Regions from separate parts of the Hyphomicrobium denitrificans ATCC 51888 genome, predicted to be linked through region 2. Evidence: predicted binding sites of a transcription regulator. Region 2 holds the regulator's gene; each other region holds the start of a gene.
The links. Region 2 encodes PhoB, which activates phosphate uptake and scavenging genes when phosphate is short. Its sites were predicted from a motif close to TGTCATNNANCTGTCAT; they were not measured.
Positions count from the first base shown of each region.

Region 1: a site for PhoB is predicted at 1,755-1,771, ahead of ppk2 (polyphosphate kinase 2). Genes of this name have one in related genera too.
Region 3: a site for PhoB is predicted at 2,560-2,576, ahead of HDEN_RS00470 (PhoX family protein). Genes of this name have one in related genera too.

Region 1 covers NC_014313.1:3,370,201-3,374,067, forward strand. Annotated here, with positions in the region: gene HDEN_RS16295 (hypothetical protein) at 1-674, shown strand, start outside; gene ppk2 (polyphosphate kinase 2) at 777-1,700, opposite strand; gene HDEN_RS16305 (aldo/keto reductase) at 1,810-2,835, opposite strand; gene HDEN_RS18425 (C40 family peptidase) at 3,180-3,755, shown strand; gene HDEN_RS16315 (MBL fold metallo-hydrolase) at 3,813-3,867, opposite strand, start outside.
Region 2 covers NC_014313.1:302,077-305,943, reverse strand. Annotated here, with positions in the region: gene pstB (phosphate ABC transporter ATP-binding protein PstB) at 1-485, shown strand, start outside; gene phoU (phosphate signaling complex protein PhoU) at 527-1,240, shown strand; gene phoB (phosphate regulon transcriptional regulator PhoB) at 1,265-1,969, shown strand; gene HDEN_RS01415 (zinc ABC transporter substrate-binding protein) at 2,035-3,015, opposite strand; gene HDEN_RS01410 (DUF1007 family protein) at 3,206-3,865, shown strand.
Region 3 covers NC_014313.1:109,754-113,620, forward strand. Annotated here, with positions in the region: gene galE (UDP-glucose 4-epimerase GalE) at 1-453, shown strand, start outside; gene HDEN_RS00470 (PhoX family protein) at 508-2,511, opposite strand; gene HDEN_RS00475 (bifunctional aminoglycoside phosphotransferase/ATP-binding protein) at 2,797-3,867, shown strand, end outside.

The sequences.
Region 1 (3,867 bases), 570 kb from region 2:
ATCGCGGCAAGTCGCGCCAGTTTACCACCGACATGGATATCTTCGCCGAGATCATCGAGAACGGCACGCGGACCGGCGTCCTCGGTTATCGCAAGGAGATTTGGAAAGACGCGTCGGGCATGGATAAGCGACTTGTGTTCAAGCTGTTCTCCGACACGCTAAACTGGAAAGCGAGCATGGACATGATGCTCGGCCGTTCGATTCAGCAGACGCTTGGCGCGCGCGGCGTTCCGGTGACCACGTATTCGATCAACACCAGCGAAGACGACTATCTCGTCTATCTCGAGCGATCGGCAAACAAATGGCCGCTGTTGCCGGAGAACTTCTCATTTTTTCTGATGGAGGGCGGTGAGCCGAAATTCTATCGGTTCCGGCGCGACTTCATCAATCTTGGCGGCGATTACACCCTCATCAACCAGCACGACGAGCATGTGGGCCATATCGATGGCGCCATTCTGACCATCGGCGGCAGATGGCGCTGCAAGGTGCGTGGCGATCATGCCGATCCGCGTCTCATTCAGGTGATGAAGCTGTTTACGGGCATGATCGTCTTCAATCGCCAGGCACGACGCCACGTAAAAGCCTTGGCGCATGACATTCGCGACGGGCGCATCAAGCCCAATATCCAGCGTCAGGAAGCCGATCTCTATATGAATCCGCGGCGCATCCGCTGAGCATCGCGTTTCGGCGAAGGCTCGCCGGCGTTCGCATAAAAATATCGGCGGGGATGCTTGGCATCGCCCGCCGAATTGTTTTTCAAAGCACGGTCTCGCGGATCAATAGTTGGCCGGCACGTACATGTCGTCCGGCACGGGCTCACGCAGATAATCGGGATTGTGCACGCGATCCGGAAGCGCGATCGGCGCGCGCACGACTTCCTGATAGGGAATTTGCGTCAAGAGATGGCTGATGCAGTTGAGGCGCGCGCGCTTCTTGTCGTCGGCGTGCACGACCCACCACGGCGCCTCTGGAATGTGCGTGCGTTCGAGCATCGCTTCCTTGGCTTTGGTGTAGGCTTCCCAGCGTCGCCGGGATTCGAGATCCATCGGCGACAGCTTCCACTGCTTGATCGGATCGTGAATGCGCATCTGGAAGCGCAGATGCTGTTCGTCGTCGGAGATCGAGAACCAGTACTTGATGAGCGTGATGCCGGAGCGCACGAGCATCTTTTCGAATTCGGGAACGGTACGGAAAAACTCTTCGACGTCCGAGTCCGAGCAGAAGCCCATGACGCGTTCGACGCCGGCGCGATTGTACCAGGAGCGATCGAACAGAACCATTTCGCCGGCCGCCGGAAGATGCGGAACGTAGCGTTGAAAATACCATTGCGAACGTTCGCGTTCGCTTGGCGCCGGGAGCGCCACGACGCGCACGACGCGCGGATTGAGGCGCTGCGTGATGCGCTTGATGACGCCGCCTTTGCCTGCAGCGTCGCGCCCTTCGAAGAGCACGACGACTTTCAGTTTCTGCGTTACGACCCAATCCTGCAATTTGATCAGCTCACGCTGCAGGCGGAACAGTTCCTGGAAATAGACTTTGCGATCGAGCGCGCTGTCGCTGTCTGATTGCTCTTTCCCGTCGATGAGCTTTTGCAGACGATCGTCGTCCAGCTCCATCTCGAGTTCTTCATCGAGGCTGTCGGCAATCTCAGCTTCGATGCGCGCTGCCATGCCGTCGTACTTCTCGCGTTCGTCAATCATGTTTGGTCCTGTGGCGGTCTCTTCGGCGATACCGGCCATAGACACGCGAACCCGATGACAGGCTTATGACAGTGTTAGCCTTTGGCGCGGCTCGAAAATCCTGTTCGTCTCAGACCGGAGACGGGTTGCGTTCGCTGAAGCCGGACTGATGCCAATATGGGTACGGTTTCGTCGTCTCGCTTGCGGCGTCGAGCTTGGCGACCTGTTCCGGCGTCAGGTTCCAGCCGATGGCGCCGAGATTGTCCTTGAGCTGCTTCTCGTCACGCGCGCCGATAATGACACTCGAAACGGTGGGGCGCTGGAACAGCCAGTTGAGCGCGATCTGCGGTATCGACTTGCCGGTTTCCTTCGCGATTTCGTCGAGCACATCGACGATGCGGAAAAGACGCTCATCCTCGATAGGCGGTCCTTTGTCGGCCGTCTGATGCAGGCGGCTCGTCTCGGGCAGCGGCTGACCGCGGCGGATTTTTCCGGTCAAACGTCCCCAGCCGAGAGGACTCCAAATGAGAGCGCCGACGCCCTGGTCGAGTCCGAGCGGCATCAGCTCCCACTCATAGTCGCGGCCGAGCAGCGAATAATATGTCTGATTGGCGACGTAGCGCGGATAGCCGTAGCGGTCGGCGACGGCGAGCGATTTCATCAAGTGCCAGCCGGAGAAATTGGAAACGCCGACGTAGCGGATTTTGCCGGCGCGCACCAATTGATCGAGTGTCGACAGCACTTCCTCCGGCGGCGTCATCGCATCGAAGCCGTGCAACTGGAAAATGTCGATATGGTCCGTCTGCAAGCGCTTCAGCGCTTCGTCGCAGGATTTCAAAAGGTGAAAACGTGACGAGCCGACGTCGTTGGGGGCGTTGCTGAAACGGAACGTGGCTTTCGTCGAGATGAGAACCTTATCGCGGCGGCCTTTGAGGGCTTCACCGAGAACCTGTTCCGATACGCCGTCGGAATAGACATCGGCGGTATCGAATAATGTGACGCCGGCGTCGAGGCAGAGATCGATCATCCGGCGGGCTGCCGTGACGTCCGTCGAACCCCAGGCGCGAAAGAATTCGCTCGCGCCGCCAAACGTCGCCGCGCCAAAAGAAAGGAGTGGAACAGTCAATCCGGACGAGCCGAGGCGTCGATATTCCATTATGAGTTCCTCGAATGCTGGCAATTGCCTTTTTCAGGGCGCGCGAATGCGGAACATCGCCACACCGCACTCATCAAATAGGCATGTAAATTAGAAACAATTGCGATCACGGAATTGCCAATTCCGTTCGCAATCTTCACAATTTTTTCGCTTATTGGTAGCGATCGGACCATCTGGATACTGATTAATCGCCGTTAAGGTCCGAAAAAGCCCCGAAAAATATCGACACGCGTGCCAGTTGCAAACGTCGACGACGATATGTCGCGCGGCGAATCCTCCCTTGTTTCCGCCGCATTACGACGCTCGATGCGCGCCGTTTGTTAAGACAAGTGAGGAGAGTAACCATGCGATTGAGCTTGTTCGCAGTGGCGGCGCTGCTGGCAGTCATTGTCGGCGTTCCGTCGGTCGAGGCTCATCCGTACAAGGGCTATAATAGTCATCGGATTGAGCGGACCCATGCGAAATGGTCGGGGAAGCAGCGGTATTCGAACCGCGGCTATTCGCAACGGCGGGGCCACAGATACGCAAGTCATTCCTACCGCGGTTCTTACGGACGGCGCGTGATTAATCAGAATTCCAGATATGCACATCGGCAGGGCGTAAGCCGTCGTTATGCGCAGCGGCATACGGGGCGCCGTTACGCGTCGGCAGGTGTCGGCGGTCGTCCGCGCGCATGGTGCGGCTGGTGGATGCGCACCCAGCTCGGGGGCGGTCCGGAATATAATCTGGCAGCCAACTGGCGGCGTTACGGTCGCTCGAGCGGTCCGCAGGTCGGCGCCGTGGTCGTGTGGCCGCATCACGTCGGCATCATCACGGGGCGGGCATCGAACGGTCAGTGGATCGTGAAGTCCGGCAACGACGGCAATGCCGTGCGCGAGCGTGCACGCTCGGTTGCGGGCGCCGTCTTCCGCGTCGGCTAATCGAAGTCGCATTGGGCAGACCGAGGCTTCGGTCTGCCCAGGCGCTTGCGGTTCGGCTCAGAGGTTGAGCTGATAGGTGTGTGCGAGCCAGCCGTAGCTCTCGGGGGCAGTT
Region 2 (3,867 bases):
TCCAGAAGCCGACGCCGTTCCCGATGTCGATCTATGAAAACATCGCCTTCGGCGTCCGCCTTTATGAGCGCCTGCCGAAATCCGACATCGACGCCCGCGTCGAAAGCGCGCTCGAAAAAGCTGCTCTCTGGAAAGAAGTGAAGGACAAGCTGCACAGCAGCGGCCTGAGCCTTTCCGGCGGCCAGCAGCAGCGCCTTTGCATCGCGCGCACCGTCGCGATCCGTCCTGAAGTCATTCTGTTCGACGAACCGTGCTCGGCGCTCGATCCGATCTCCACGGCACGCATCGAAGAATTGATCGATGAGTTGAAGAACGAGTTCACGATCGCGATCGTTACGCACAACATGCAGCAGGCGGCCCGCGTCTCGCAGAAGACCGCCTTCATGTACCTCGGCGAACTGGTCGAGTTCGGCGATACGAAAAAGCTGTTCACCAATCCCACGGACACCCGGACGCAGGACTACATCACCGGCCGCTTCGGCTAGTGACCGCTTCCAGAGGCCCACGAATTTTAGGACCGACTTAGATGAACGAACACACCGTCAAGTCATACGAAGACGAACTGAAGCTCCTTGACCGCCGCATCGCCCAGATGGGCGGCTACGCGGAAAAGCTTCTCGTCCAGGCGATGGACGCCCTTGAACGCCGCGACCCGAATCTCGCCGAAACGGCTGTTTCGAGTGACGCGATGCTCGACCAGCTCGAGCGCGAGGTGCAGGACCAGGTCATTCTGATGATCGCCCGCCGCCAGCCGCTCGCGAACGATCTTCGCCACATCATGACGGTCCTCAAGGTTGCGGGCGACCTCGAGCGCATCGGCGACCTTGCCAAGAATATCGCCAAGCGCGCACTGGCGGTGGCTTCCGAAACCTACCCGAAGCCGTTGATGACCGGCATGCGCCACATGACGGAAATGGTGCAGGCTCAGCTGCGCGACGTTCTCGACGCGCTCGCCACCCTCGATGCCGATAAGGCGATGAAGGTCTGGCTGAGCGATGAGCAGGTCGACGCGATGTACAATTCGCTGTTCCGCGAGCTTCTGACCTACATGATGGAAGACCCGCGCAACATCGGCCTGTGCACGCATTTCCTGTTCGGCGCCAAGAACATCGAGCGCATCGGCGATCACACCACCAACATTGCCGAGAATATTCATTACCTCGTCCACGGCGTTCCGATCGCCGACGACCGTCCGAAGGGCGACCGCACGTCGTCGACCCTGATCACGCCTCGCGAATAATCGAAGGACCCAAGGCGTAATATCATGGCCGCCAAGATCATCGTCGTCGAAGACGAAGCACCGCTCGTTGAGCTTCTGAAGTACAATCTCCAGTCCGAAGGCTACGACGTCGTGCACGCGGCCGACGGCGAGGAAGCCGAACTGCTCTTGGCGGAACAGAGCTACGACCTTGCGATTCTCGATTGGATGATTCCGAAAATCTCCGGCATCGAGTTATGCCGGAGACTTCGCAATCGCACCGAGACGCAGAACCTGCCGATCATCCTGCTGACGGCGCGCGGCGAGGAAGCCGATCGCGTGCGCGGACTGACGACCGGCGCCGACGACTATGTCACCAAGCCTTTCTCCGTTCAGGAGCTGATGGCACGGATCAAGGCGCTCCTGCGCCGTGCCGCTCCCGAGCGCATGAGCGACATCCTCGTCTCCGGCGAAATCGTCATGGATCGCGGCGCCCACAAGGTCACGCGCGGCGCACGCGAAGTTCGCCTCGGACCCACCGAATACCGGATGCTCGAAGTTTTCATGGAGAGCCCGCGCCGTGTGCTCTCGCGAAATCAGCTTCTCGACCGCGTCTGGGGTCAGTCGTCCGAAGTCGATGAGCGCACGGTCGACGTCCACATCGGACGTTTGAGAAAATCGCTGATCCGCGGCAACGAAAGTGATCCGATCCGCACGGTTCGCGGCGCGGGTTACGTGTTCGACGGCCGCGAGGCCGACGCTCCCGTCTAAATTCTAGCGCGACGCTGCGATCGATCGCCTTCACGAGCGGCATCGCGTCACGACGCCAGGACCCTTCAGCTTTCCGCATCGAGACAGCGCGCGATATTGCGCGCCAGCCCGTGCATCAGATCGAAATAGAGATCCGGTCCAGGCGTCAGCGTCAGCCCTTCGGCGTCGAGCGTTCCCGAACGGGCCTTCGTTGCTTCAGTAACGGCGCTGATGAGCTTCGGCTGGAAGTCCGGCTCGCTGAACACGCAGACGGCGCCGAGCGAGACGATCTTGCGCCGAACTTCCGTCAGACGCCGCGCGCTCGGCGGAATGTCCGGGCTGACTGTGATCGATCCGACGGCGTTCAGTCCGTAGCGATGCTCGAAGTACTGCGTCGCATCATGAAACACGATGAAGGGTTTATCCCGAACTCGACTAAGCTCCGTCGCGATGTCCTGGTTCAACGCATCGAGACGCCGATCGAGCGCCGCTGCATTGGCGGTGAGCGTGCTGGCATGCTCCGGATAGCGCGCCGAAAGCGCCTGCGTCACGCTCGCCACGATCGCCTTGGCGTTGCGCGGGTCGAGCCAGATATGCCCGTCCTTGCCGCCCTCCTCGTCATCGTGACCGTCATGCGCTTTGATGTCCGCATGCTCTTCGTCGATCGCGTGCACATGGACGTGCGGCTCGAACGTTCCGCCGCGCCGTTGGTCGAGCAGCGCAATGCCGGGCGCGTCCGCGAGCGTCACCACGTTGACGCTCGGAGGCAGGGTTTGCACGATCTTGTGCGTAAAGGGCTCCAGCGCATCCGACGTGCGGATGAAGATATCGGCATCGTTGATCGCGCGCGCCGTCGAGGGTCTGAGCGTAAACGTGTGCGGCGACGCCGCGCCGTCAACGAGCAGCACCGGCACGCCGACGCCCGCCATGACCTCGCTGACGAGCGCATGGATCGGTTTGATGGTCACGACGACCTTCGGCGTCTCCGCGGCCGCTCCGGCGCCGGAAAAGATGGCGGCCAGCAGCATGATGCCGGCACCAACGCGCGCCGGACTGAATTTTGCCATCGAAACCCTGTCGAATGCTATAAACATCGTATAATATAACAAGACGAACGAAACGCTCACAAGCTCAAACCGCGTCAGCACCATAGGCTGCGGATTGATCCTGGTGTCGCATTGTCGCCACGTTCGCAATGCGACGGTAAAGGGCGACACCGAAGCGTCGTCGCGTTGGGGCAAGGATAGAGGTCGACGAGTGATTTTAAGCAATAAACGGATCGGCGTGCTCTTCGCTCTCGCAGCCTGGCTGATACTGCCGGCGGCGGCGTGGTCCCATCCGCATATGTGGATCACTTACGAGATGACCATCAACTACGATAAGGGCATGGTCACCGGCGTCGACCATATCTGGTCGTTCGACGACGCTTACTCGGTCATGGCGCTCGAAGGTCTCGATACCAACAACGACGGCAAATACGATCAGGCCGAGCTTGAGCCGCTGTTGAAGGTCAACATGGATGGCCTCAAGGACTTCAACTACTTCACCGTCGCAAAGCTCGGCAGCGAGACGCTGCAGTTTTCACCACCCGAGAATGCGCGGCTCGAATACACGAACAAGGTTTTGAAGCTTCATTTCCACCTGTCGCTCGTGAAGCCCGTGTTCTCCGATGCGCAGGGTCTGACGATCGCCGTGTTCGATCCGTCCTATTTCATCGCCTTCGAGCCGGAAGCGACCGATGCGGTGAAGCTCGCGGCCGCTCCGGCAGGATGCAGCGCGACGATGATCGACCCCGAGGCCGAAAAGGTCGATGCACAATCGCAAAAGCTCGGCGACGCGATCGCACAGCAGTTCGGCGGAGCCGCAATCGGATTTGGCTCCTACAAAACCGTGGCGCTCAGCTGCAAGAAATCATAGTT
Region 3 (3,867 bases), 190 kb from region 2:
CAGTCGACGCCCAAAGCGACGCATCTGATCAAGGTCGCGTGCGAGACAGCGGTCGGCAAGCGCGGCCAGATGGAAGTTTTCGGCACCGATTACCCGACGTCCGATGGCACGTGCATTCGCGACTACATTCAGGTGAATGATCTGGCGGCCGCTCATCGGGCGGCACTGAAATATCTACGCAGCGGCGGAGCGTCGGAGATCTTCAACTGCGGATATTCGAAGGGGTATTCCGTGCACGAGGTCATCGCGGCGGTGAAGCGCGCCTCGGGGAATGATTTCAAAGTCGTGCTGTCGCCGCGCCGGGCCGGCGACCCGGCAGCGATCGTTGCGGCATCGTCCAAGGTTCGCGACGCGCTTGGATGGACGCCTCAGCATGATAATCTCGATGAGATCGTGCTCCAGGCGTTGAACTGGGAGCGCGGCGTCGATCGCCTGAAAGCTTCGGCCACCTAGCAAAGCGTCGTTATCGCTCAGGCATCGGCCGGGTGTTGCCGGCGCGGCTTCCCATCATGTTCCGATCTTGCCGCCGCCCTTGCGCGTGATGGCGACGACGGACGGACGCGCCGGCATGTCGGGTTTGAAGTCCGGCCAGCGCGTCGAAAGATCTTCGTAATACGAATAGCGGCCGAACTCAGGCCAATCCGGTCCGTCGTCGGCGGGATGCTGAACGGCGACGAATGCCGTCGTGTCGTCGGGCGTGAAGCAAGGGCCACACATTTCGGCGCCGTGCGGCACGCGAAAGAAGAGCTTCGACGTGGCGCGCGATGGTCCATCGGTGTCGACGGCCCAAAGTCCATCGGCGCGGCCGGTTGCCTTGGCATCGTTGCCGTCGGTTGCGACCCACAACCGTCCTGCGGAATCGATGACGGCGTTATCCGGCATTCCGAACCAGCCGTTTTTGCTCGTTTCCGTGGAGAAAGTCGCTCCGACTGCCGCGACGGACGGATCTCCGCACTTGAGCAGAATTTCCCAGCGGCCGCGCGTTGCCGCGTGGTTGCCGCTCTCTTCGATGATTTCGATGATATGCCCGAAGGCATTTTCGGCGCGCGGGTTCGCGGCGTCGACCTCGTCCGGCTTTCGCTTCGTGTTGTTGGTCAGCATGATGTAGACGCGTCCGGTCGCGGCGTGGGGCGTGATGTCCTCGGGGCGATCCATTTTGGTAGCGCCGACAAGGTCCGCCGCGCGGCGCGTCTCGATCAGGACGTCGGCTTGATTGCTGAAACCGTTGGCCTCGGTGAGCGGGCCCTGCCCGAAAACAAGCGGCAGCCAGAGAACCGTTCCGTCGGCCGAGAATTTTGCGACATGCAGCGTGCCCGTGTCGAGCAGGTCCATGTTCGCCGCGCGGTTCGTGGGATCGAAGCGGCTTGCGGTGACGAACTTGTAGACATAATCGAAGCGCTCGTCGTCGCCGAGGTAAACCGCGACGCGGCCGTCTTTTGCGACGACGTTATCCGCGCCTTCGTGTTTGAAGCGACCGAGTGCGGTGCGCTTTTTTGGAACGGACTGTGGGTCGAACGGATCGACTTCGACGACCCAGCCGAAACGGTTGGCCTCGTTCGGCTCTTTAGAAAGATCGAAGCGATCTTCGAAGCGGCCCCAGGCATAAGGCGCCAATGGAATGGAGAGGCGCTGATAGTTCGCCGTTTCGCGGTGGCCCTCAGGCAGCGCGCCGGAGAAGTAGCCGTGAATGTTTTCTTCGCCCGAGACGAAGGTTCCCCACGGCGTCATCGCGCCGGAGCAATTGTTGAGCGTGCCGAGGACTTTGCGTCCGCTCGGATCGGCGTTCGTCTTGACGCGATCCGTTCCGGACACCGGCCCGGAGAGATGGATTTCGGTAGCGACTGTGACGCGCCGGTTAAGGGAAGAGTCCTTTATCAAAGCCCATTTGCCGTCGACTTTTCGGATTTCGGCGATCGTCGCGCCGTGAGCCATCGCTTCGATGCGGAAGCGCTCGGGCGTCGCGGCGTGCATGCTGAGCTTGCCGTCCTTGATCTCGACAATGCCGGGAAACATCAGATGCGGATTCGTGTATTCGTGATTGACGAACAGCACGCCGTGCGACGACGGATCGGCCGCGCCGGGCATCGGCAGATAGCCAACGAAATCGTTGTTATAGCCGAACTGCCGGGCCTGTGCTTCAGGCGCTTGCCGCGCCGGGTCGAAGCTTGGCGAATCCGGAAAAAGCGCGTCGCCCCAGCGAAGCAGAACATCGGCGTCGTAGCCTTCGGCGACATGATGGTGCGCGTCGACGCCGGCTTCGACTTCAGTGAAGTGAAACGCGGACTGGCTGGTCTCCGTTTTGGTGGCCTCGGCGGCAGCCAAGGCTTTCGCGCCGATTGTCGTTGAGATCGCCGATACGGCGAGCGCGCCCTGTAAAATTTCACGCCGCGAAAAGCGCCGGCTGATGATCTCGCCCATAGTCGGGTTGCCGGACGTGTTGCGCGGTGGTGCGTCGGCGTGCTCCAGCATGCTGGCTGCAAAAGGCGATTCACGTCGTTCGTCGGCGCTCATGGCTTGTCCTGACACGTCTGTTCGGGGGCACCAGCCTAGAGGGTTCCCTTGACGGATTCGCGACAGGACTCAGCGGCAAAGAGGCTCGATCCGCGGAGGAGGTGCGCTTCCAAACGCCGCGCGAATCCTGTGCTCATCGCGTGGCGCCGGGTGTTGCTATAGCGTGCTGGCTTACGAGATTGGATGTGAGGGAGATCGCACCCGCACGTCGAGCGCGTTGCAGTTCGCGGTTCCGACCTCAATCCGAGCTGGCGCCGCGCCGCGAATGGAAGGAAACAGACGCGCATGGTGCTCGATCATGACCAGGCCGCTATCGTCGATTTTCTGCGCAATACGCGGCCGAAGGGCACGGTGGAGTCGGATGTTGCGATCATCAGGACGCATATCTCTATTGTTCTGTTAATCGGTCCTCGCGCGTTCAAACTCAAGCGGGCCGTCAAGCTGCCTTACGTAGACTTTTCGACAGCGGAGCTTCGTCTTGCTGCGTGTCACCGGGAAGTGGAACTGAATCGAAGAACGGCTCCGGCGATCTATCTCGTCGTTCGCCGCATCACAGTCGAGCCCGATGGCTCTCTCGCGTTCGATGGGAATGGTCCTCTTCTCGATGCTGTGGTCGAGATGTTGCGTTTCGACGAGAACTCGTCATTTGAGCGGATGGCGAAGAAGCGCGTGCTGACACCTGCGCTGTTGACTGAGACTGCGAATGCGATTGCGCGCTTTCACGGCGTGGCCGAAGTCAGCCGGAGCAATTCCGGCACCGCCATCATGGCCGATGTGCTCGCGCTCAACGCTGCTGCCTTCACGACGACAGATGTTTTCCCAAAGGAGAACGTTATCGGGCTCAATTCCGCGTTGGGCGCTGCGCTCGATCGTCACCGCGAACTTCTCGATCGTCGTGGGGCGGCGGGAAAGGTTCGGCACTGTCACGGCGACTTGCATCTCGGCAATATCTGCCTCGTCGACAACACGCCAACGCTCTTCGATTGCATTGAATTTAGCGATGCCATGGCGACGATCGACGTTTTGTATGACTTGGCTTTTCTGCTGATGGACCTTTGGAATCTCGGCGAAAGATCTGCGGCTAATCTGGTCTTCAACCGGTACTTCGACGATGCCGATGAGGAAGACGGCATTGCGCTGCTGCCGTTCTTCATGGCGGTCAGGGCTTCGATCCGCGCGCACGTTCTGGCGACGCAATGCCAGGGCCAGGGCCTGAACGATGAGGGTATTGCGGCGCAGGCGAGACAGTATTTTGACCTCGCAGGGAGCCTGCTTGAACCGCAGTCCGCGCGTCTCGTCGCGATTGGTGGTTTGAGTGGAACGGGAAAATCTACGATCGCAGCGATGATCGCCGAT